One region of the Aeromonas sp. FDAARGOS 1414 genome, then DNA from elsewhere that is predicted to be linked to it. Evidence: riboswitches for the same ligand, from Rfam matches in the RefSeq annotation. Region 1 holds a riboswitch; each other region holds the start of a gene.

Region 1 (7,159 bases):
TTTGCTGCTGCTCGTCAACTACGCGAGGCTGGCTGGATCCGTGGGGGAGAGCAGGTCGTGGTGCTCAATACCGGTGCCGGCATCAAGTACCCGGATGCGATCACTGTGCTGCCCCAGCGTCTGCAGCGTGACGGGAGGATCCCGGCATGAATCTGGATCTGCCTTTCATCCTCACGACGCTGCCCGCCTTCGGCAAGGCGGTCTGGGTCACCTTGCAACTGGGAGCCATAGTGATCCTCACTTCGCTGGCGGTCGCCCTGCTCAACGTCGCCCTGTTGAGCCTGCACAAGCGGCAGCTCAGCGCACTGATCCGCGGATATGTCGAGCTGGCTCGCAACACGCCGCTGCTTATCCAGCTCTTCTTCCTCTATTTCGGGCTGCCTGCGCTCGGCTTGTCGCTGTCGGGCTTTACCACTGCGGTGATTGCCATGACCTTCCTCGGCGGTGGTTATCTGACCGAGGCGCTGCGTGCAGGCATTCAGGCGGTGCCCGCCAGTCAGCTGGAGGCTGGCAGGGCCATCGGCCTCTCCCGCTGGCAACTGCTGCGCCACGTGCAGTTGCCCCAGGCCTGGCTCGCCAGCCTGCCGGCGCTGTTTGCCAACTTCATCTTTCTGCTCAAGGAGACGACTGTGGCTTCGGCGGTGGCGGTGCCAGAGCTGCTCTACACCACCAAGAATTACATCGCCCTCTACTACAAGACCTACGAGATGCTGGCGGTGCTGACCTTGATGTGCGTGCTGATCTTCCTGCCGCTCTCGCTCGCTCTGCGCGTCGTTGAAAGGAGGCTGCAACATGGTCAGTTCGGTCACTGAATCGCTGATGCAGGCGAGGATCCCGATGTGGGCACTTATCTTCCAGCTGCCGCAGATTCGCCACCGAGGCGCAGGAAAGGAGGGCTCAATATGGTCAATTCCGTTACTGAGCAGCTGACGCAGGCGCTGCCACTGCTGGCGGTGGGCGCGGGTCAGACCCTCGCCATCTCGCTACTGGCCATCCTGCTTGCCACCCTCGGCGGTGTCGCTTACGGCGTGTTGGCACAACAGGGCGGCCGGTTGGTGCGGGGCCTGCTGCGGCTTTATCTCGAGCTGTTTCGGGTAGTGCCGGTGCTGGTGTGGCTCTATCTCTTTTTCTTCGGGTTGCCGATCTTTTTCGGCCTCGATATTCCGGCCTTCTGGTGCGCCGTGCTGGTACTCGCCCTCTGGGGCGCCAGCGAGGTGGGAGAGGTGGTGCGCGGTGGCCTCAACTCCCTCGCCCGTGGTCAGCAGGAGGCCGGGTTGGCGCTCGGGCTCTCGACCTGGCAGCTCTATCGCCATGTGTTGCTGCCGCAGGCGTTGCAGCGGCTGACGCCGCCGACCATCAACATCTACACCCGCATCATCAAGACCAGTTCGCTGGCGGTGCTGATCGGGGTGGTGGAGGTGATCAAGGTGGGCCAGCAGGTCATCGAGCGCACCTATGGCTCGCTGCTTATTTACGGTCTGCTGTTTCTGTTCTTTTTTCTGGTCTGCTATCCGCTCTCGCTCGCCTCGCGCCGGCTGGAGCAACAATGGGGTAATGCGGTATGACACCTCTGCTTGAACTCGGTTCTGTCAGTAAACAGTTCGGCCCGAATCTGGTGCTGGATCGGATCAGCCTCAGCGTGCGAGCCGGGGAGGTGATCGTCATCCTGGGGCCTAGCGGCTGTGGCAAGAGCACACTGCTGCGCACTCTCAACGGGCTCGAACCCATTCAGGGGGGCGAGATCCGCTTCGATGGTGTGTTGCTGGATGGTGCCACCGACTGGCAGCGGGTGCGCCAGCGGATCGGCATGGTGTTCCAGAGCTATCACCTCTTCCCCAACCTGACGGTGCTGGAAAATGTGCTGCTCGGCCCCCTGCAGGTGCAAAAGCGGGAGCGGGCAGAGGCACTGCTGCAAGCCGAGCAGCTGCTGACCCGCATCGGCCTGTGGGAGCGGCGCCATGACTATCCGCGCCAGCTTTCCGGCGGCCAGCAGCAGCGCATCGCCATCGTGCGGGCGCTGTGCATGAACCCGCAGGTGATGCTGTTTGACGAGGTGACCGCTGCGCTGGATCCCGAGATGGTGCAGGAGGTGCTGGAGGTGATCCGCGATCTCGCCGGCAGCGGCATGACCCTGCTTATCGTCACCCACGAGCTGGCCTTCGCCCGGGCGGTGGCGGATCGCATCGTCTTCATGGATGGCGGCCACATTCTGGAGCAGGCAGCACCTCACCAATTTTTCGACAATCCCAGGAGCCAGCGTGCGCGCCAGTTCCTCGCCAAGTTTTCTTATACAAATGTCATCAAACGAAAGGAGTCAGCATGAAAAAAATCACCTCGGTTCTGCTTAGTGCCTTATTGGGACTGGGTATTGCCAGTGGCGCCGCCCATGCGGCGGACGGTTCCCTCGACAAGATCAAGGCGCGGGACAAGCTCATCGTCGGCGTCTTCACCGACAAGCCGCCGTTTGGCTACGTGGACGAGAAGGGGAACTACGTCGGTTTTGACACCGATCTCGGCCGCCGCTTCGCCAAGGATCTGCTGGGGGACGAGAACAAGATCGAGTTCGTGGCGGTGGAGCCAGCCAGCCGCATCCCCTTCCTGCAGAGCGACAAGGTGGATCTGATCCTCGCCAATATGACGGTGACCCCGGAGCGGCGCGAGGTGGTGGATTTCACCAACCCGAACCTGCGAGTGGCGGTACAGGTGCTGGTGCCGGAAGGGAGTCCGGCCAAGAAGCTCGATGATCTGGCCAGCAAGACCCTGATCGTGACCACCGGCACCACGGCCGACATCTGGCTGACCCGTAACCACCCAGAGTGGAAGGTTCTCAAGTTCGAGAAGAACACCGAATCTTTGCAGGCACTGGCCCAAGGGCGCGGTGACGCCTACGCCCAGGACAATCTGGTGCTGTTCAGCTGGGCCAAGGAGAATCCGGGCTACCGGGTATTGCCCGAAAAATTGGGCTCGGAAGACCCGATCGCCCCGGCGGTGAAGAAGGGCAATATCGAGCTGCGTGACTGGGTCAACGACCGTCTCGCCAAGCTGGGGGAGGAGAAGTACCTGCTGAAACTCTATGACCAGTATGTGCGTGACAAGCTGAGCCCTGATACCGATCCGAATGATGTGATTGTCGAAGGAGGAAAATGGCAGGGTTAATGGACAAATCCTGTTTGAAGAGTGTGTTGAGTGTGTTGAGTGTGTGAAGTAAGTGAAGAGTGAGGTCTTGGTTCCGTTGGTATGCAAACCGCAAGGTTTGATTTTTCCGGGCGTCCCCTGCTAGAGAGGACGCCCTTTTTTATGTGGCCAAGCGTGGGTTAGTGCACTTCATCCCACGCCATTTGCCAGTGGGAGCCGAAACCCGGCTCGTACTGGGTGGCAGTGGTGGTCCACTGCTGGCAGTAGCCGCTGTAGGGGAAGGGCTTGCACTGATAGATCTTGCCATTTTTCGGCTGCTGCACCTTGGTGCCGGCGGCATAGGATTTGAGCGAGTTCGGGAAGACGAAGTCGTATTCGCCGCTGCTCTGCTCCTTGAACATCAGATCCATGGTCTGCTGAATGGTCTCGCCGCCCGTTTTCGGGGTGGCCTTGATCACCAGCTGGTGGTGACCGGCCTTGAGCCCTTCCAGCGCCATGGTGAAGGTGTGGCTGCTGTCCTTGATGTCAGCGCTGCTTTCACCCTTGGCGACGCCGCCGTGGTCATAGAGGGTGTTGGTGACGGCCAGATCGCCCTGTGTGGTGACGGTGAAATCGAGGGTTGCCTTGCCGTTGTCCAGCACATAGTCGCTGGCCAGACCGCTGACGCTGATGCTGTCCACTACCGGCGGCTGCAGCTGTTGCAGATCAATCTCGACTCGATCCAGTTTGCTGTCTCGATGCAGATAGACGGGGTTCATGCCGTAGATCGGATTGAACTGGCCATCGGCTCCTTGCTGACCGGCGCGGATCAGGCTCTGCTCGGCGTTGAGCTTGCCGGCGAGGGCATGGGCCCAGTTGTTCTTCTGGCCCTGCTCGGCATTGGTGATGGTCAGCACGGTCTGCAGATCGGGGCGCTCGCCGTTGGCATCGAATACCCGGGTCATCGCCTTGTCACCCACCGCGAGGTCGATGGAGGGGTAGATGGTGCCGGCCTGGCTCCACTCCAGCGGCGGCTGGCTACCATCTTTGAACTTGGCATCGATGATGTTGTAGAAGCTGTTGCTGGTGTCGCCCACTTCCCACACGCCGAGGATCACCTGATAACCGGTGCGCTCCGGCAGGACACAGTTATGGGTCACCTGCTTGGGCGGCTGCACCATGTTGCCGTCGATGACGCAGAAGGGGGTCAGGTCGAACGAGTCGCGAGTGAGCGGTTGATTGGGGTTCCAGTCCTGCTTGGTGAGGTAGTAGCGCCAGTTGCGGGTGACGTGGTTGGCGGTGAAGGTCCAGCTGATGGCGAAGGGGCCGGGCTGTATTTCACGCTTGGTCCAGCGGTCGCTGGTCTGGATGTTCAGCTCGCTCCAGCGCGGGCTGCCCGCCGAGGCGATTTGACCATCCTGCGGGCCGGTTTGCGGGAAGCCTGATGGCCCCTCCACGCTCTGGGGTTCCCACTGTACGCCTCCACACTGGCTGTTGCCGCCGGTTTTGCACAGGTAGTTGCGGCTCTCGGGCTGGCTGATGTAGCCATGAGCCAGGGCGCTGCCGCTGGCCAGCAGGGCCAGCACCGCCGCGATGTGATTGAGTTGGATTTTTGCTGCCATACATTCCTCTGTTCGATAGATGTGGGCAGTCAGTTGGCCAGGGAGTTCCCCGATGCACACTTGCGTGTGGCAACCCCGCTATCCTGGACAAAACGTCTGTAGACCGGAGGCTTTGCGTCCCGACCTTTCGGTCAGTTTGCCAAATGACTAGATGGTTAGTGATGGGCCAAATGTTCGGCCATCAGCATTGTGCACCGCATTGATTAATTATTTGAAGTTGAATGTTTAAATGCATAATCCGGTGGCACAAAAAACGTTCTAACTGGCTGTTTTTAAATTGTTCTCTTGTTTATGAATGGCGTCGAATGCCGTTGAATATGCCGATAAGATGCATGCTTGCTGCGCGTTTTTCGGCTTAAAAAAACCTGCCAGCCGAGCTGGCAGGTCGAGTGACAAGGCGACACGGATTGACGCCATCAATGGCGGGCGCGCTGCTCGCTATTGGAGTGATGTAGAGTTGGCATCATAGGAGTCTTGCTGGACTCCTTGCCCAGTTTGAACACCGCAAGCCGCTCATCCAGGCTGCGGGAGAGACCGGCCAGCAGTTCGCTCTCCTGCGCCAGTTGCGAGGCGGACTGGGACATCTCGAGCGCCGAGTCGTTGATGCCGCTGACGTTGCGATTCATATCCTCGGCCACCATGCTCTGCTGTTCGGCGGCGGTAGCGATCTGGGTCGCCATGTCGCTCACATGCTGGATATGGTTGACGATCAGAGTGAGATCCTGACCCGCTTGTTGTGACTGGTTGACGCTGCTTTCGGCCAGTTTTCGGCTGGCATCCATGGCATTGGCAGCAGTGACGGCCCGTTGCTGCAACTGGGCGATGGTGCTCTGGATCTCTTCGGTGGACTGGCGGGTACGACTGGCCAGCTGGCGCACTTCATCGGCGACTACGGCAAAGCCACGCCCCTGCTCGCCAGCACGGGCGGCCTCTATGGCGGCGTTGAGAGCCAGCAGATTGGTCTGATCCGAGATGGAGCTGATGACGGCGGTCACTTCACCGATCTGCATGACCCCCTCTTTGAGCTGGTTGACCTGCAGGGTGGCCTGCTCCACCTCGGTAGCCAGCGCCTTGATGCCGTGCACACTGGCGTGAACGTCACGGTTGCCGAGGCCAGCTTCTCCGGTCGCTTCCTGGGTATCCCGCGCGGTATTTTCGGCATGCCCGGCCACATCGGAGATGGTGGCGCTCATCTCATTCATGGCTGTGGCGAGCTGGGCCAGCTGATCCCGCTGGCTGCTCACCGCCTGATTGGTTTGCTCGGCGGAGGCGGCGATGCGCAGGGCTGCATCGGCCACGTTGCGGGCACCCAGACTGGCCTCCAGCAGGGCGTGACGAATGGCATCGAGACTCTGATTGGTACAGCGGGCGACCATGCCCAGCTCATCCTTGCCATGTACCGGGATGCTCACCACCAGATCCCCCTGGGCGACCCGTTGCATGGCGTTGTTGATCTGGTTGAGGGGGGAGACGATGGAGCGGGTGATGCGCCAGCCCAGCAGCCCCATCAGCAGGGTCACAATGGCGGTGGCGCTACCCATCTTCATGTACTGGGCCCAGATGGTCTGCTGGATATCTTGCAGCAGCATGCCGGAACCGAGGATCCAGCCCCAGGGTTGATAGCCTGACACCATGGAGAGCTTGTCAGCAGTTTCGCCCGATGGGCCGCTCCAGACATATTGCAGGGTGCCCTGTTTGCCTCCCTTGGCAATATCGACCATCTGCAGCCAGAACTGCCCGGCGGTGGCACCTGTTCCTTCCCCCATGGTCTGGCCGACCAGCTCCGGCCGGATGGGGTGCACCAGCATCTGGCGGTTCTCATTGATCACGAACAGATAGTTGTTGTCGTCAAAGCGCATATTGGTCAGCAGCTTGCGTGCCTCTTGCTGCGCCTGCTCCATAGGCAGGGTGCTGGCCAGAAACTGGATCTGGCTCATGGCCTGGCTTAATACCGCATTGAGCCGCGCCTCTCGCTCACTCATCAGATTGCGCTGGAGCGCGTTGGCCGAGATGAACAGCAGCGAGACAAAACCGACAAACGCCAACGTGAGCAGCAAAAACAATTTGCGGCTCACGGTGATATCACCGAGCTTGAACATGACGAAACCCTCATTCCCTGTTGATTTTCTATGGCTCGTTACTGCGGCAGCCAATTGCTTGATGTAACAACTTATTTACTATTAACCAGTGGTCGCGCGCCCTTAAATGAGCGTTTTGACAACAGTATAGCCAGCAGACAGCACTCCCCATTTTTTGGTAGCGTGTTCAGGCGCATCCCTGCGCAATTTTTGCCAAAGAGTGTGAATCATTTGGCATTTCACTAAAAAAGGAGTGGGCCCCGCTGCGGGTGACCCCATAACAAGAGGGAATTTATGAGTTCCATTGCCAGGAATTACTTCAACCAGCTCAACGCCGACTATCTG
Region 2 (7,159 bases), 410 kb from region 1:
TGGTCAGCGAGGAAAGCGCTTGCTGGCGGATCTTCTCCGCAGCGGTCAGTTGCTGTGGATCGCCGCTGTTGAGGTAGTCACGCAGGCTGTTTTGCAGGGTCACTGTCACCAGTTGTTGCAGCGTCTCGTGCTGATGCTGGGCCTGATTGGTACGGGCAAGCTGTTGCCAGCCGTGGTAGAGGGCCAGCGCCTGTCCTCCCGCGACCAGTAACAAAACAAGGGAGGAGAGGGTGGCGTAATGGGCGATTTTCACGGGGTAATTCCTGTCAGCACAGACCATGGGGGAGCGTGGCCAGAGCCTAAACAGGGATGATGGCGTTTTTATGACAGCATGGTCAGGTGGTCCTATCTTGCCGGCTTAACTGGCTGGGGATACCTGAGCGCTGTTGCGTTGGCCAAGCATACCGAGCAGGGCGCCTCCCATGATAAGTGCACCGGCCAGCAGATGGCGCGAAGTCAGCGTTTCTCCATTGAGCAACACCAGCAGCAAGGTACTCAGCAGCGGTGTCAGGTAGGCAAGGGCACCGATCCGGCGTGGATCGCCGTCTCGCAGTGCCAGATACCAGGTCACAAAGGCCGCCCCCATAGGGCCCAGCGCCAGCCCGATGATCAGCCACCAGTCACTGGTGGGGATCTGCGCGAGCGGCAGGGGCCCCTCCAGCAGACGGGCAAGCAGCAGCGCCAGCAAACCCGCGGGCAGACAGGCTGCCGCAGTGACCACGGCGGGGGCTGGCGGCAGACGGCGTGATAATACCGAGTAGGCTCCCCAGACGACAGCTGCACCGAGCGCCAACAGGTATCCCGGCAGATAGGTCTGTTGCAGTTGCAGCTCGCCATTGACCATCACCAGCATGGAGCCCGCCAGACCAAAGGCGCCAGCCAGCAGATGACGGGCATGGAGTGGATGGCCGGGCAACAACAGCGGGGTGAACAGAATGATGCAGAGCGGCCAGAGGTAGTTGATGAGGTTGGCCTCCAGCACCGGGGCATGGCGAAAACTCATAAAGAGCAGCAGATGGTAGAGCAGCAATGCCGTAACCGTCACCAGCCAGGTAATAGGACGAGCGCGCCATTGGCGCCAAAACGGCAAGGCCCCGACCCCGCAGAAAAACAGCACCAGCCCGACCAGCACCAGTGGTGACACGCTGGTGACCCGTGACGTCAGCGCCGCCAGTGAGGCCCACAGCACAATGGTCAGCAGTGCAAAACCGGTGGATCTATCCCACCAGGAACATCCGGACATCCAACACTCCTTTGCAAGATGAAGCTGCTGGCTTTGCCGTAGGGCTCAGCCAAAAAAAGCAGTCTATCAGAGAGAGGAGAGATGCCGAATGCCGCGTGAATACAATTACTTGTGACTTGGTGAGAATTTTGATGGTGCAAGCAGAGTGCTGCTGGACGTCGAACGAATCGCCAAAGAGATGAGTGAATGCGAAAAGGGGATGATGGGTGGCGTCCCAGGCAGGATTCGAACCTGCGACCTCGCCCTTAGGAGGGGCGCGCGCTATCCAGCTGTGCCACTGGGACGTGCGGGCATTATATAAAAATGCCAATAAAAATAAACAACTGCGTATGTCTGTTTATCCAGTTGCTTACATTCTGGCCGGATTGTACGTTTGTGCTCTGGGGGTCAGATAAACAAGTTTGTGGTGTCTGAATAAGAAGGGGTGGGGGGAGGAAGATACTGGTATGCAATAAATTGACTTTTAATTCACTTGTTGCCGTGAGGTATGGCTACCTCTTGTTGTGTTGTGCCACAGGTATTGAGCTTTTGTCGTTTTATTTTGTTTTAGTGAAATATTTAGCTTAATCAGTTGGGTAGCTATTAATCATGGCCAATGCTCCCTTGTATTTTAAAGATGAATCATGAAGCTATGGCTCAGCGTCAGGTACGGCCAGTAGCGGGTTTGGAATGGTCTTGTTTGCTTAGTTATATAAATTGCCATAGAGTTAATTCGCGATTAGTTATCGCCGAAAATAAAGTTGTGACAAGGGCAAACCGATTGAAAAGTCGGGACGCAAAGCCTCCGGTCTAAAGGCGTTGTTGAGCTGGGATAGCGGGGCCACCACAGTGTTATGCTGGCTGCCTTTGCCAAGGGGTAGTCGTGTTTGTGTTGCCTGTCGTGTTGTGTTGCCCTTTCGTTTGTCCATAACGTAAAGGAAAACAATATGCTAAGTCCAAAACCCGCATTGCTGGCCATGATGGTCGGCTCCCTGCTTGCCTCATCTGCCGTTTATGCGGCTGCGCCGGGCAAGCCCACCATCGGCTGGGGTCCCATCAAGTTCGCCATTGTTGAAGTGGATCAGGCGGCAACCTCCTACAACAATCTGGTCAAGGTCAAGGATGCCGCCGATGTGGAGGTGAACTGGAACCTCTGGAGCGGTGACGTCGGCCAGACTGCCAAGGTACTGCTTGATGGCAAGGAGGTGTGGTCTGGCCCCTCTGCTGCTGCAGGCACGGCCAAATTCAAGGTGAACAAAGGTGGGCGCTACCAGATGCAGGTGGCCCTCTGCAATGCCGATGGCTGTACTCTCTCTGATGCCAAGGAGATCGTGGTCGCCGATACCGATGGCAGCCACCTGGCGCCGCTAAAGGCCGCGTTGCAGGAGAACAACAAGCCCTACGCCAACAAGTCCGGCAAGGTGGTCGGTACCTACTACGTGGAGTGGGGCGTCTATGGTCGCAAGTTCACAGTGGACAAGATCCCGGCCCAGAACCTGACCCATATCCTCTATGGTTTCACCCCCATCTGTGGCGGGGATGGCCTCAACGATAGCCTCAAGGAGATCGAAGGGAGCTTCCAGGCGTTGCAACGTGCGTGTGCCGGTCGTGCCGACTTCAAGGTTGCGATCCACGATCCTTGGGCCGCCGTTCAGATGCCGCAAAGTGGCCTGACTGCCTATGACGAGCCTTACAAGGGTAACTTCGGTGCCCTGATGGCGCTCAAACAGGCTTACCCTGACCTCAAGATCCTCCCCTCCGTCGGCGGCTGGACCCTTTCCGACCCCTTCTACTTCCTCGGTGACAAAACCAAGCGCGATACCTTCGTCGCCTCGGTCAAAGAGTTCCTGCAGACCTGGAAATTCTTCGATGGCGTGGACATTGACTGGGAGTATCCGGGCGGACAGGGTGCCAACCCGAAGCTGGGTAGCCCGAGTGATGGTGCCACCTACGTGGCCCTGATGAAGGAGCTGCGCGCCATGCTCGACGAGCTGGAGTCGCAGACTGGTCGCCAGTATGAGCTGACGTCGGCTATCGGGGCCGGGGGGGACAAGATCCAGGATGTGGACTACAGGGCGGCCCAACCCTATATGGACCACATCTTTATGATGACCTACGACTACAACGGCGCCTGGAGCAACACCGAGTTGGGCCACCAGACTAACCTCTACGCGGCGAGCTGGGATCCCGATACCAAGTACACCACCGACAAGGCAGTCAACCTGATGCTGGCGCAAGGGGTTGACCCCGGCAAGCTGGTGGTCGGTGCCGCCATGTATGGCCGTGGCTGGACTGGCGTGAGCGGCTATCAGGGCAACAACCCCTTCACCGGCAAGGCGACCGGCAAGGTGAAAGGCACCTGGGAAGATGGCGTGGTCGATTACCGCGACATCGTCAACAACCGGATGGGAGCTGGCTGGGAGAAGAGCTACGACGAGGTGGCCGAGGCTCCCTATCTGTTCAAGGCTTCGACCGGCGATCTCATCACCTATGACAACGACCGCTCGGTCAAGGCCAAGGGGCAGTATGTGCTAGCCAACAAGCTGGGCGGCCTCTTCTCCTGGGAGATTGATGCCGACAACGGCGACATCCTCAATGCCATGCACGAGGGGTTGGGTCACGGCGAGGGAACCACTCCGCCAGCTAACAAGCCGCCGGTGGCCAACGCGGGCAGCGATCTGAGTGTCACTGGCCCGACCGAGGTGACGCTGAATGGTTCCGCGTCCCACGACGCGGAAAATGGCGCCCTCACCTATAGCTGGAAGCAGGTATCCGGCCCGCAGGCCACCCTGTTTGATGCCACTCAGGCCAAGGCCCGCGTTGTACTCGATGCCGTGTCCACCGACATCAATCTGGTGTTCGAGCTGACAGTGACCGATGACCAGCAGTTGAGTGCCAAGGATCAGGTGGTGGTCACCAACAAGGCGCCGCAGCCCAACCTGCCGCCACTGGTGAGCCTGCCGGCTACCGCTTCCGTGGAGTCTGGCAAGCAGGTGACCCTCAAGGCGACCGCGTCTGACCCGAACGGTGATCCGCTCACCTATCAGTGGACGGTACCGGCCGGCCTCACCGCCAGCGGTCAGAACAGCGCCACCCTGGTGGTCACCGGCCCGAGCGTCACCAGCGACACCGCCTATGACCTTAGCCTCACCGTCTCCGACGGCGCGCTGGATGCCAGCGCGGCAACCCGTCTGACGGTCAAGCCGGTCAGCGGTGGTGGCGGTTGCTCGGCCACCGATCCGGATGCGGCCAACTGGCCTGCCTGGCAGGCGAGCAAGGTCTACAACGGCGGTGACAAGGTGAGTCACAACCAGCTGGTGTGGCAGGCCAAGTATTGGACTCAGGGCAACGAGCCGAGCCGTACCGCAGATCAGTGGTTGCTGGTGAGCAAGGTGCAACTGGGTTGGGATGCCAATGTAGCTTACAACGGTGGCGAGATCACCACCCATAATGGCCGTCAATGGAAAGCGCAATACTGGACCAAGGGCAACGAGCCCGGCAAACACGACGTCTGGCAGGATGTGGGGGCCGCCAGCTGTAAATAAGGCTTGAGTTGTGGCGGGGCATGCTGGTCATGCCCCGCTTTTGCAACCCGCGGCGCTGAACATTGGTTGCTCTGCCAATCCCTCTTTTTCTGCTCTGTCTTGTATCCGGTCAGGCCGACTTGTGGTGCCGGCATGAAGGCTCTCCCCAAGTGATGGCTGCACTGCTCTCTGATAAGGTGTGAACCTGATTCGTGGTAACCTTTCCGCTGTTGTAATTACACTGCTGGAAAGTCTGCGGCCGAATATTTTCAGGTTGCCCGAGAGGCGAGCATCCCGCTGTTGGCGAGACAGGCCAGCGGGTCGGTATCGCCAGGATGAGGGCTTGCTCAACTTCGCTTGCTCTTTTTAAATCTCTGTCCGTCGTCATGCTGTCCCTTCATGCAGTACCTAATCGACGGCATTTGGCTGTTGAACAAGGATGGCAAGCATTATAGCCAGCTTCCCGGATGCTGGTGTTATCCAAGCCAGCGCTCCCGGCAAGGGGATTTCATGGTGTCATACCTGGATCAGGCCGAGATCCCGCAATGAGCCGATGCAATAAAAGATGGGGCCTGCGGGCCCCATTCTTGTTTGGTGGAGTTCAGGTTTGGCCGTGGAACATCTGGCCCGGACAGGACAGCGCCTCGAGAGGGCTGTGTGATGATGTGTGTTGTAGTTTTATTACGTTTTCCGTGAAAGACTTTCAGCAATTATTTGCCGTAGCGGAAGTAGTATTCACGGGTGGAGGGGGCATAGGCATCTTTCTCTACAACGCCGTTCTTGGTGGTTGCACCGCGCAGGTGGAACAGGACTGCCAGATTCTCAAACATGGTTTACCTCATCGCTCTGTCATTTATGGTTATGGTGTGTGACCTGGGTCACGGTTTGATCCTATGGTCATTTGTGAGCCAGATCAACTTTCTGTGTTGTAAATTTACAAAAATCATGGAAAGGGTTTTCAAATGCAATGCCCTTTATGGAAAGGCTTTCCCGAGGTGACGGGGGAGAAGCTGATTACCAGCCAGCATAGAGAGGTCTGAGAGCGGGAGCGTTGCACGGGGAAAGAGGCTCGCTGCACGGCCTCTCCTTTATAGGTGCTTGAGCCAATTTGTGACATAAAACAGAGAGATAGCACGCGCCTTGCTGGTAAAAACAGCGAACTGCTGCAATTTTGACTAAACGAATCAGTCGCGGTTATTTTAGGGTTGACAGCAAAGCGGGTGATGCATATCATGCGCCTCCGTTGCCGGAGATAACTTCGTCAGCACCGAGGTGAGTTGGGGTTATAGCTCAGCTGGGAGAGCGCTTGCATGGCATGCAAGAGGTCCGCGGTTCGATCCCGCGTAGCTCCACCAAATTCTCCTCGAACAATCTGGAATCAAAGGGGTTATAGCTCAGCTGGGAGAGCGCTTGCATGGCATGCAAGAGGTCCGCGGTTCGATCCCGCGTAGCTCCACCAGATTCTTGATTGTTGTATTGAATACCCAGGGCAGTGTGGTGTGTATCACCCAAGCCGACCTTTGTGGGGTTATAGCTCAGCTGGGAGAGCGCTTGCATGGCATGCAAGAGGTCCGCGGTTCGATCCCGCGTAGCTCCACCATTATTTAGGATGAATGGCCGCCAGAACCATTCATTGAGTACCGAATTTGGGGTTATAGCTCAGCTGGGAGAGCGCTTGCATGGCATGCAAGAGGTCCGCGGTTCGATCCCGCGTAGCTCCACCAAATTCAGAGTGACTACCGTCATTCACACAAATCGGGGTTATAGCTCAGCTGGGAGAGCGCTTGCATGGCATGCAAGAGGTCCGCGGTTCGATCCCGCGTAGCTCCACCAAATTCTTGTTACAAGAAGCAATAAGGCCACCGCATCGCGGTGGCCTTTTTGTTTTCTCCATCATTTATTTTCTCCATACGTCCGTGCCTTTCATTTGTAAATCCAATGACCTGAATGAAAAAGCCCGCGAGAGTCGCGGGCTTTGCTTGCACTATTCAAATGCGCCTGTGGTTAACGGCGACGTCGCCAGGCCAGTGGCAACAGGGCTAGCAGGCCGAGTCCCAGCGCACCACCGCCTGAGGAGGTGTCCGGTTTGGTGGCATCGCTCTCCAGTCTCAGGTCGACGATGATGGGATCATGGTCGGAGGCACTGAAGGGGTTGTCAGACTTGAGCAATGTGCCGGTGTACTTGCTGCCGTATTCGAACAGGGAGCTTTCGAAGGAGTTGATGTGCCAGTCGGCGACACCTGCCACCTTGCTGGCCAGCGCCGGGTTGGCGAGGGCATAGTCAAGGGTGCCCAGCTCCCCGTCGTAGCTGTAGGAGATGGCTTTCTCCTTGTTGAATTTGACGTTGAGATCGATCAGGCCGTAGCTGCGAGTCACTTCGCGACCGAGCTGTTCATAGGAGTGATCACCGATA
Region 3 (7,159 bases), 520 kb from region 1:
TCGATCCCACTATGCCGCAAAACAGTGTACCTGCTTGAAGCTCACACAGGCGGCGGGTCAGGAATCTCAGGCAGCGATCCCGCTGTGTCGCAGCAGTGCATCCACCTTGGGCTCACGGCCACGGAAGGCTCGGAACAGCTCCATCGGCTCCTTCGAGCCCCCCTTCTCCAGAATATTCTTCAGGAAAGATTGTCCGGTGGCCGGGTTGAAGATGCCCTCCTCCTCGAAGCGGGAAAAGGCATCGGCAGAGAGCACCTCGGCCCACTTGTAGCTGTAGTAGCCCGCCGCATAGCCGCCCGCGAAGATGTGGGAGAAGCTGTGCTGGAAGCGGTTGAACGCCGGTGGCGTCATCACTGCTACCTGACTGCGCACCTCATCCAGCAGCGCCGGAAGCTGCGCCGGATTGGCCGGATCAAACTCCTGGTGCAGACGGAAGTCAAACAGGGCGAACTCCAGCTGGCGCAACATCTGCATCGCAGCCTGGAAGTTGCGGGCGGTCAGCATCTTCTCCAGCAGATCGGCTGGCAGCGGTTCGCCGGTCTCGTAGTGGCCGGAGATAAAGGCCAGTGCTTCGGACTCCCAGCACCAGTTCTCGAGGAACTGGCTCGGCAGCTCTACCGCATCCCAGGCCACGCCGTTGATGCCGGCCACGCCGGCCACATCGACCCGGGTCAGCATGTGGTGAATGCCGTGGCCGAACTCGTGGAACAGGGTAACTACTTCGTTGTGGGTGAACAGCGCAGGTTTGCCATCCACCGGACCGTTGAAGTTGCAGGTCAGGTAGGCCACCGGCTTTTGCAGCGAGCCATCCTGACGGTAGCGACGACCCAAACAAACATCCATCCAGGCCCCGCCCTGCTTGTGCTCGCGGGCATAGAGGTCGAGATAGAAGCTACCGCGCAGCTCGTCGTCGGCATCGAAGATGTCGTAGAAGCGCACGTCAGGGTGCCAGGTGTCGATGCCGAGGCGCTCGCGAACCTTCATGCCGAACACCCGCTTGACCACTTCGAACAACCCTTTCACCACCTTGTTGGCAGGGAAATAGGGGCGCAGCTGCTCATCGGAGATGGAGAACTTGTGCTGTTTGAGCTTCTCGGCGTAGTAGGCGAGATCCCAGGCGGCCAGCTCGCTCTGACCATGCTGCTCGGCGGCGAAGGCGCGGATCTCCTCCAGCTCGGCCTTGCCTTGCGGCAGGGATTTGGCCGCCAGATCGGTGAGGAAGCTCACCACCTGTTCGGTCTTGTCCGCCATCTTGGTGGCCAGGGAGAGCTCGGCATAGTTGGCAAAGCCCAGCAGTTGGGCCAGTTCGCGGCGCAGGGTGAGCAGCTCGCTCATGATGGCGGAGTTGTCCCACTTGCCCGCATTGGGGCCCTGATCGGAGGCGCGGGTGGTGAAGGCCTCATACATCTCGGCGCGCAGTTCGCGGTTGTCCGCGTACATCATCACCGGCAGGTAGGAAGGGATATCCAGCGTGAACAGCCACCCCTCTTTGCCTTTAAGTTCAGCCATCTGACGGGCAGCGGCACGCACGCTCTCGGGCAGACCAGCCAGTTCGGCTTCATCAACCACCAGCTTGTGCCAGCCCTGGGTCGCATCCAGCACGTTGTTGCTGAAACGGGAGGCCAGCTCGGAGAGGCGGGCCTGAATTTCGCCGTAGCGCTGCTGCGCCTCGGCAGGCAGACCGATGCCGGAGAGGCGGAAGTCACGCAGGGTATTCTGGATCTCCTTGCGCTGGGCGCCGCTGAGCAGCGGGAAATCATCGCTCTGGGAGAGGGCCAGATAGGCCTGATAGAGCCCTTCATGTTGACCGACATAGGTCTGGAATTCGGAGAGCAGCGGCAGGCAGGCGTCATGGGCCTCGCGCAGCGCTTCGCTGTTGAGTACGGAGTTGAGGTGGCTGACCGGTGACCAGATCCGTGACAGGCGGTCATTTACCTCTTCCAGCGGGGCAATCAGGCTATCCCAGGTATGGGGATCACGCTGGGCCAGCACATCGCTGATCTTCTGCTTGCAGTCAGCAATCGCCTGAATCACGGCAGGCTGAACCTGCTCCGGCTTGATCTGGCTGAAAGGGGGCAGTGAATCCATTGTCAGCAAAGGGTTATTCATCCCGGTTACCTCTTGTTTGGTCTTGAACAGACCGCTTTAGCAGCTCTGTATGGCTTTCTAACATGTGGCCAAGCCACGCAATAATCAAGCGGGAATCCGCCGCAACCCTGTACTTTTCCAGCCATTGCGACCCGGATCTCTGCCGTTGCTGCAGTTTTGCCATCAACAGCCAGTAACAGGATGAATCTGTGGGCCTTTTTTGGCTCTTATCGCTACTTTCAAGGGGCAAAAAGCCGCCATTTACCGGCGCCACAGCTGCCAGCCAAGTGCCGTCATGCTCAATCATGGAAACGGACAAGATGTGGTAACTGTAACAAATTATCAATATTTTTCAGTCAATTAGAATCAAAACCAACTATTGATTAATTTATTTTCAAGCATCTATCATAGGTAACCTGCCATGCAGGTCACTTGATTCTCTGTGCTGCACAGAAATCGGGTGAAAAAGGCAAAGTGACCCGAAAGGGCGCGACGCAAAGCCACCGGTCTAAGGGAAAACACCTATGACAGCGGGGCTGCCCCCGGGGACGTCCGGTCACAACCGACGCCCCATTTGCACCGTACGGAGAGACGATGAACAAACTCAAATTATCCCTGCTTGGCTGCCTGCTCGGCATGGGCACCCCCATGGCATATGCCGCCAGTGCCGGTCAGGCGATGGTTAACCCCCAGTCCGGCGTAGTGGTCGGCTACTGGCACAACTGGTGTGACGGCTCGGGCTACAAGGGCGGTATCGCCCCCTGCGTCAAGCTCGATCAGGTCAACCCGCAATACAACGTGGTCGATGTCTCCTTCATGAAGGTCTATGGCAGCGATCCCATCCCCACCTTCAAACTCGACCCGGCCATCGGCATGAGCGAAAGCCAGTTTATCGAGCAGATCGCCGAGCTGAACCGTCAGGGCCGAGCCGTGCTGCTGGCGCTGGGCGGTGCCGATGCACACATCGAGCTGCGCAAGGGTCAGGAGCAGGCCTTTGCCGACGAGATCATCCGTCTGGTGGAGACCTACGGCTTCGACGGGCTGGATATCGATCTGGAACAGGCCGCCATCACCGCCGCCGACAACCAGACCGTGATCCCGGCAGCCCTGCGTCTGGTCAAGGATCACTACCGCGCCCAGGGGAAAAACTTCCTCATCACCATGGCGCCGGAGTTCCCCTATCTGACCCAGACTGGCGCCTACATCCCCTATATCCGCAATCTGGAAGGGTACTACGACTGGATCAACCCCCAGTTCTACAACCAGGGTGGCGACGGTATCTACATCGATGGCATCGGCTGGATTGCCCAGAACAACGATGCCCTGAAAGAAGAGTTCATCTACTACATGGCGGATTCGCTGAGCAACGGTACCCGCGGCTTCTACAAGATCCCCCATGACAAGCTGGTGTTCGGTATTCCGACCAACATTGACGCCGCAGCCACTGGCTATGTGCAGGATCCGCAGAAGCTCTACAACGCCTTCAACCGCCTGAAGAGCGAGGGGCAACCGCTGCGTGGCGTGATGACCTGGTCCATCAACTGGGACATGGGCCGCAACGCCGCCGGTCAGTCCTACAACGAATCCTTCATAAAGAGCTACGGCCCCTTCATCCACGATCAGGAGATCACGCCCCCGGTCGACAACGGCAAGCCGGTGTTCAGCGGCCTGAGCGATACCCGCATCAAGCAGGGTACTGCCTTTGATCCGCTGGCCGGGGTCAGCGCCAACGACAAGGAAGATGGCGACCTGACTGGCCAGATCCAGGTGGAAGGATCGGTAGACAGCCAGCGCATCGGCCTCTACCCCCTCACCTACAAGGTGAGCGATCGCGACAACAACGTCACCGAGCAGGTACGCACCATCGAGGTCTACAGCATGAAGCCGGTGTTCAGCGGTGTCACCGACACCACGCTGGAACTGGGTACCGCTTTCGATCCGATGACCGGCGTCAGCGCCCATGATGAAGAAGATGGCGACCTGACCGCCCAAATCAAGGTCAGCGGCAACGTCGACAGCAGCAAGGTCGGCCGCTACACCCTCACCTATCAGGTGAGCGACAGCGCCGGTCAGCAGGTAACCCAGCAGCGCAACGTGACCGTCAGGGAGCAGGGCGCCGTCTGTGAAAACAGTTGGGATGCCAAGAAGGTCTACGTGGGCGGCGACATCGTCAGCCACAACGGCAAGAACTGGCTGGCTGGCTGGTGGACCCAGAACGAAGAGCCGGGCACCACGGGTGACTGGGGCGTCTGGCGCGTACAGGGCGACAGCGACTGCGGCGGCACAACGCCACCCGCCGAAGGCAGCAGCGACTTCACCGTCAGCGCCATGGCGAGCGAGTACACCATAGTCAACGGTCAGGTCAGCATCCGTTTCAACGTGACCACCGCCAACCCGGTACAGATCACCGCAACTCTGGAGCAGAGCGGACTCAGCCACGGTACCACCAGCAGCCAGGTGAACGGCACCAGCACCCTGGTGCTGCAGGGCAGCAATGTCACCGATGGCAGCTACGAAGTGGTGATCACCGGTCTGGCTGACGGCCAGCAGCCGGTGGTGCAGCGCTTCCCGGTTGCGCTGACCGAAGAAAGCAGCAGCGGTGGCGAAGGTGACTACCCGGCCTACGCCCCCAACACCGGCTATCAGGCCGGTGATCGGGTCAGCAATGCCGGTGGCAACTACGAGTGCAAACCCTGGCCCTACAGCGGCTGGTGTGGCGGCTCGACCAGCCACTATGCGCCGGGTACCGGCTCTGCCTGGAGCGATGCCTGGATCAAGCTCTGACCTTGCCCCAACCACTAACGGGGGCCGACAGGCCCCCGCCCATATCCTGCCCGTCGGCCACGCTGCCGATGGGCAGGATGCACTGACCCGGACGGGTTAGCCCCTCTCTTTTACATGCTTGCCAACCACCCAAAAACATCCAACAACAACCAAGATAAGGAAATCACCATGCCAAGAACCACCAAGCTTGCCACCCTGCTCGGTTTGCTGCTGTCGGCCCATGTCGTGGCCGATGAGCGCGAACAAGCCTATTTCAAACAAACCTATCAGGAGCACTACGAACAGATGACGGCACGCCTCGCCGCGCTGCATCAGAGTGCGGCTGACGAGCAGGACGTGATCATCAAGGATGGCAAGCGCCACCTTGCCATCAACGGCCTGCTCTACCCGCTGACGGCGGATAACCACATCCTGTTCGATCTGCCCAAACCCCACTTTTTCGACGAAACAGCCATTCGTAACGTCTTTGATTTCTTCGATGAGGAGTGGGAGCTGACCTGGTACGACGGTGGGGTCGTAGCGGTCAACAAACGCTTTGGCAACTATGACTACGGCAACGGCTGTCTGCTGGAGTACTTCCCCCACGGCCAGATCCAGAATGGCGAACGCCCCCGGGTGGTGATGGAGACCAGCTCCTGCAGCGTCAACTCGTTTGCCACCTCGCTGCAATATCTGGACAAAGGCGAGGAGCTGACGGCCGACCAGCTGGGGCTGGACGCCAGCCTGATCACGGCGGTCGAGCGCTATCAGGATCGGCTCTATGTCAGCCAGAACGGCAATCCGGGCCATGTGGCCATTATCGATATCCCGAGCCGCCAGCAGATTGGCGAGATCCGCGGCACCGCAACCGGCAGTACCACGGCCTACAACCAGGTCAGCGAACTGTTTGTCCGCAACAACCAGCTCTACGTGGTCTCGCGCTACTCGCACCGGGTCGATATCTTCGATCTGGCCGACGAGCATCGCCATGTCACCACCCTGGGAACCGGCCGAGATTCCGGCAGCAACAGCCTGCACCGCGCCCAGGCCGTCTTTGCCAATCAGGATTACGTGCTGGTGGCCGATGCGCTGAGCGAGATCAAGGTCTACCGCCAGCAGGATGTGACGCCGGAGAACAGCCTCAAAACCCCCATCGCCGGTCGGCTCGCCTTTGAAGGAAAATACAGCCACCGTCTGGTGCAACTCTATCAGGTGGGTGACTATCTCCTGGCCCACACCTCCGGCAAAAACTACTACATCTATGACCTGCGCAAACTGGCTGATGCCATCGCCAGCAACACCCCGCTGGCGCCTGAGCAGGTGATCGCCGACAGCAATCTGCAAAAAATCGACATGGATGGCGATCGGCTGGTGGTGAACTTCAAGGACCGCATCGAATGGCATGATGCCGATACCCTGATCGCCAACGACTTTCAGTTCAAGAACCCGACCTTTACTGTTCGGGAGATCAACCAGCAGCCCGTGGCGGCGCTGAAAGATCTCCAGCTGGCGGGCTCGGCGCTTGTCACCGCCAACGAGCGCGGTCTGGGTTTCAACCAGCTGCTGAGCAAGGAGATCAGCTTCACGGCCGACGAGCAGTTGCCGGCTCGCCCGCTGATCTTCGATCAGCTGATGCCGACCGCAGTCAGCTACATACTGCGCAATGACGAACCCTACGAGGTGCTGATCGATCGCGCCCAGCGTTCGGTCAACATCAATTCGCTGGTCAAGACCGAGCTGCTTGATAACGACACGGTGCGCATCACCAACTATGCCGCCAGAGAGCTGCATGACATCAATATCGAGTCACGCCTGAACGGTATCAACAAGTGGCTGATCTTGGGCCAGCTCGATCGCCTGCCCGCCTATGCCCAAATCACCCTGCCATTGAGCGCCTTTGGCGAGCAGGGACGCTTCAACAGCGCCAGCCGCGACGGAGTGTTTGATCTCAACAACCTGCTCGACAACAGCATCAATCTGCCAGCCCAGTTCGAGCACAGGTTCAGCTCCAACTCGGATCTGTTTGCCCAGAAGCTGGCACGCCTCAAGCCAAGCTGGAACGTGCGCTTCGCCACCAACACCAGCGGCTCCTGGCGCCCCATCAATGCCCTCTACGCCCGCGAGTGGCTGATCATCGCCACCAACCTGGCCTACATGGTCTCGACCGAGGAGTTCAAACACGTCTGGTACAACTTCAAGACGGTGAACGGCTACGAGATGTTCGGCAATGGCGGCAACAGCTATGTGCCGAACGGGATCTTTACGGCAGCCGATTATGACTACTACTACCACAGCCTGATGAAGCGCC

Evidence for each region. Region 1 has a riboswitch for cyclic di-GMP ahead of gbpA (N-acetylglucosamine-binding protein GbpA). Riboswitches for the same ligand answer to the same signal wherever they lie in the genome.
Region 2: another riboswitch for cyclic di-GMP. It lies ahead of I6L44_RS11905 (glycosyl hydrolase family 18 protein); the one in region 1 lies ahead of gbpA (N-acetylglucosamine-binding protein GbpA).
Region 3: another riboswitch for cyclic di-GMP. It lies ahead of I6L44_RS20590 (immunoglobulin-like domain-containing protein); the one in region 1 lies ahead of gbpA (N-acetylglucosamine-binding protein GbpA).

Annotation. Positions count from the first base shown of each region.
Region 1 covers NZ_CP077210.1:3,088,391-3,095,549, reverse strand. Annotated here, with positions in the region: gene I6L44_RS13855 (threonine synthase) at 1-150, shown strand, start outside; gene I6L44_RS13850 (amino acid ABC transporter permease) at 147-812, shown strand; gene I6L44_RS13845 (amino acid ABC transporter permease) at 903-1,565, shown strand; gene I6L44_RS13840 (amino acid ABC transporter ATP-binding protein) at 1,562-2,323, shown strand; gene I6L44_RS13835 (transporter substrate-binding domain-containing protein) at 2,320-3,156, shown strand; gene gbpA (N-acetylglucosamine-binding protein GbpA) at 3,315-4,736, opposite strand; cyclic di-GMP riboswitch class I at 4,802-4,887, opposite strand; gene I6L44_RS13825 (methyl-accepting chemotaxis protein) at 5,153-6,835, opposite strand; gene I6L44_RS13820 (M3 family metallopeptidase) at 7,109-7,159, shown strand, end outside.
Region 2 covers NZ_CP077210.1:2,680,983-2,688,141, reverse strand. Annotated here, with positions in the region: gene I6L44_RS11920 (methyl-accepting chemotaxis protein) at 1-253, opposite strand, end outside; gene I6L44_RS11915 (DMT family transporter) at 359-1,243, opposite strand; tRNA gene I6L44_RS11910 (tRNA-Arg) at 1,451-1,527, opposite strand; cyclic di-GMP riboswitch class I at 1,984-2,071, shown strand; gene I6L44_RS11905 (glycosyl hydrolase family 18 protein) at 2,170-4,767, shown strand; tRNA gene I6L44_RS11900 (tRNA-Ala) at 6,026-6,101, shown strand; tRNA gene I6L44_RS11895 (tRNA-Ala) at 6,130-6,205, shown strand; tRNA gene I6L44_RS11890 (tRNA-Ala) at 6,271-6,346, shown strand; tRNA gene I6L44_RS11885 (tRNA-Ala) at 6,395-6,470, shown strand; tRNA gene I6L44_RS11880 (tRNA-Ala) at 6,504-6,579, shown strand; gene I6L44_RS11875 (ExeM/NucH family extracellular endonuclease) at 6,751-7,159, opposite strand, start outside.
Region 3 covers NZ_CP077210.1:3,612,480-3,619,638, forward strand. Annotated here, with positions in the region: gene prlC (oligopeptidase A) at 67-2,109, opposite strand; cyclic di-GMP riboswitch class I at 2,547-2,632, shown strand; gene I6L44_RS20590 (immunoglobulin-like domain-containing protein) at 2,683-4,872, shown strand; gene I6L44_RS16365 (hypothetical protein) at 5,041-7,159, shown strand, end outside.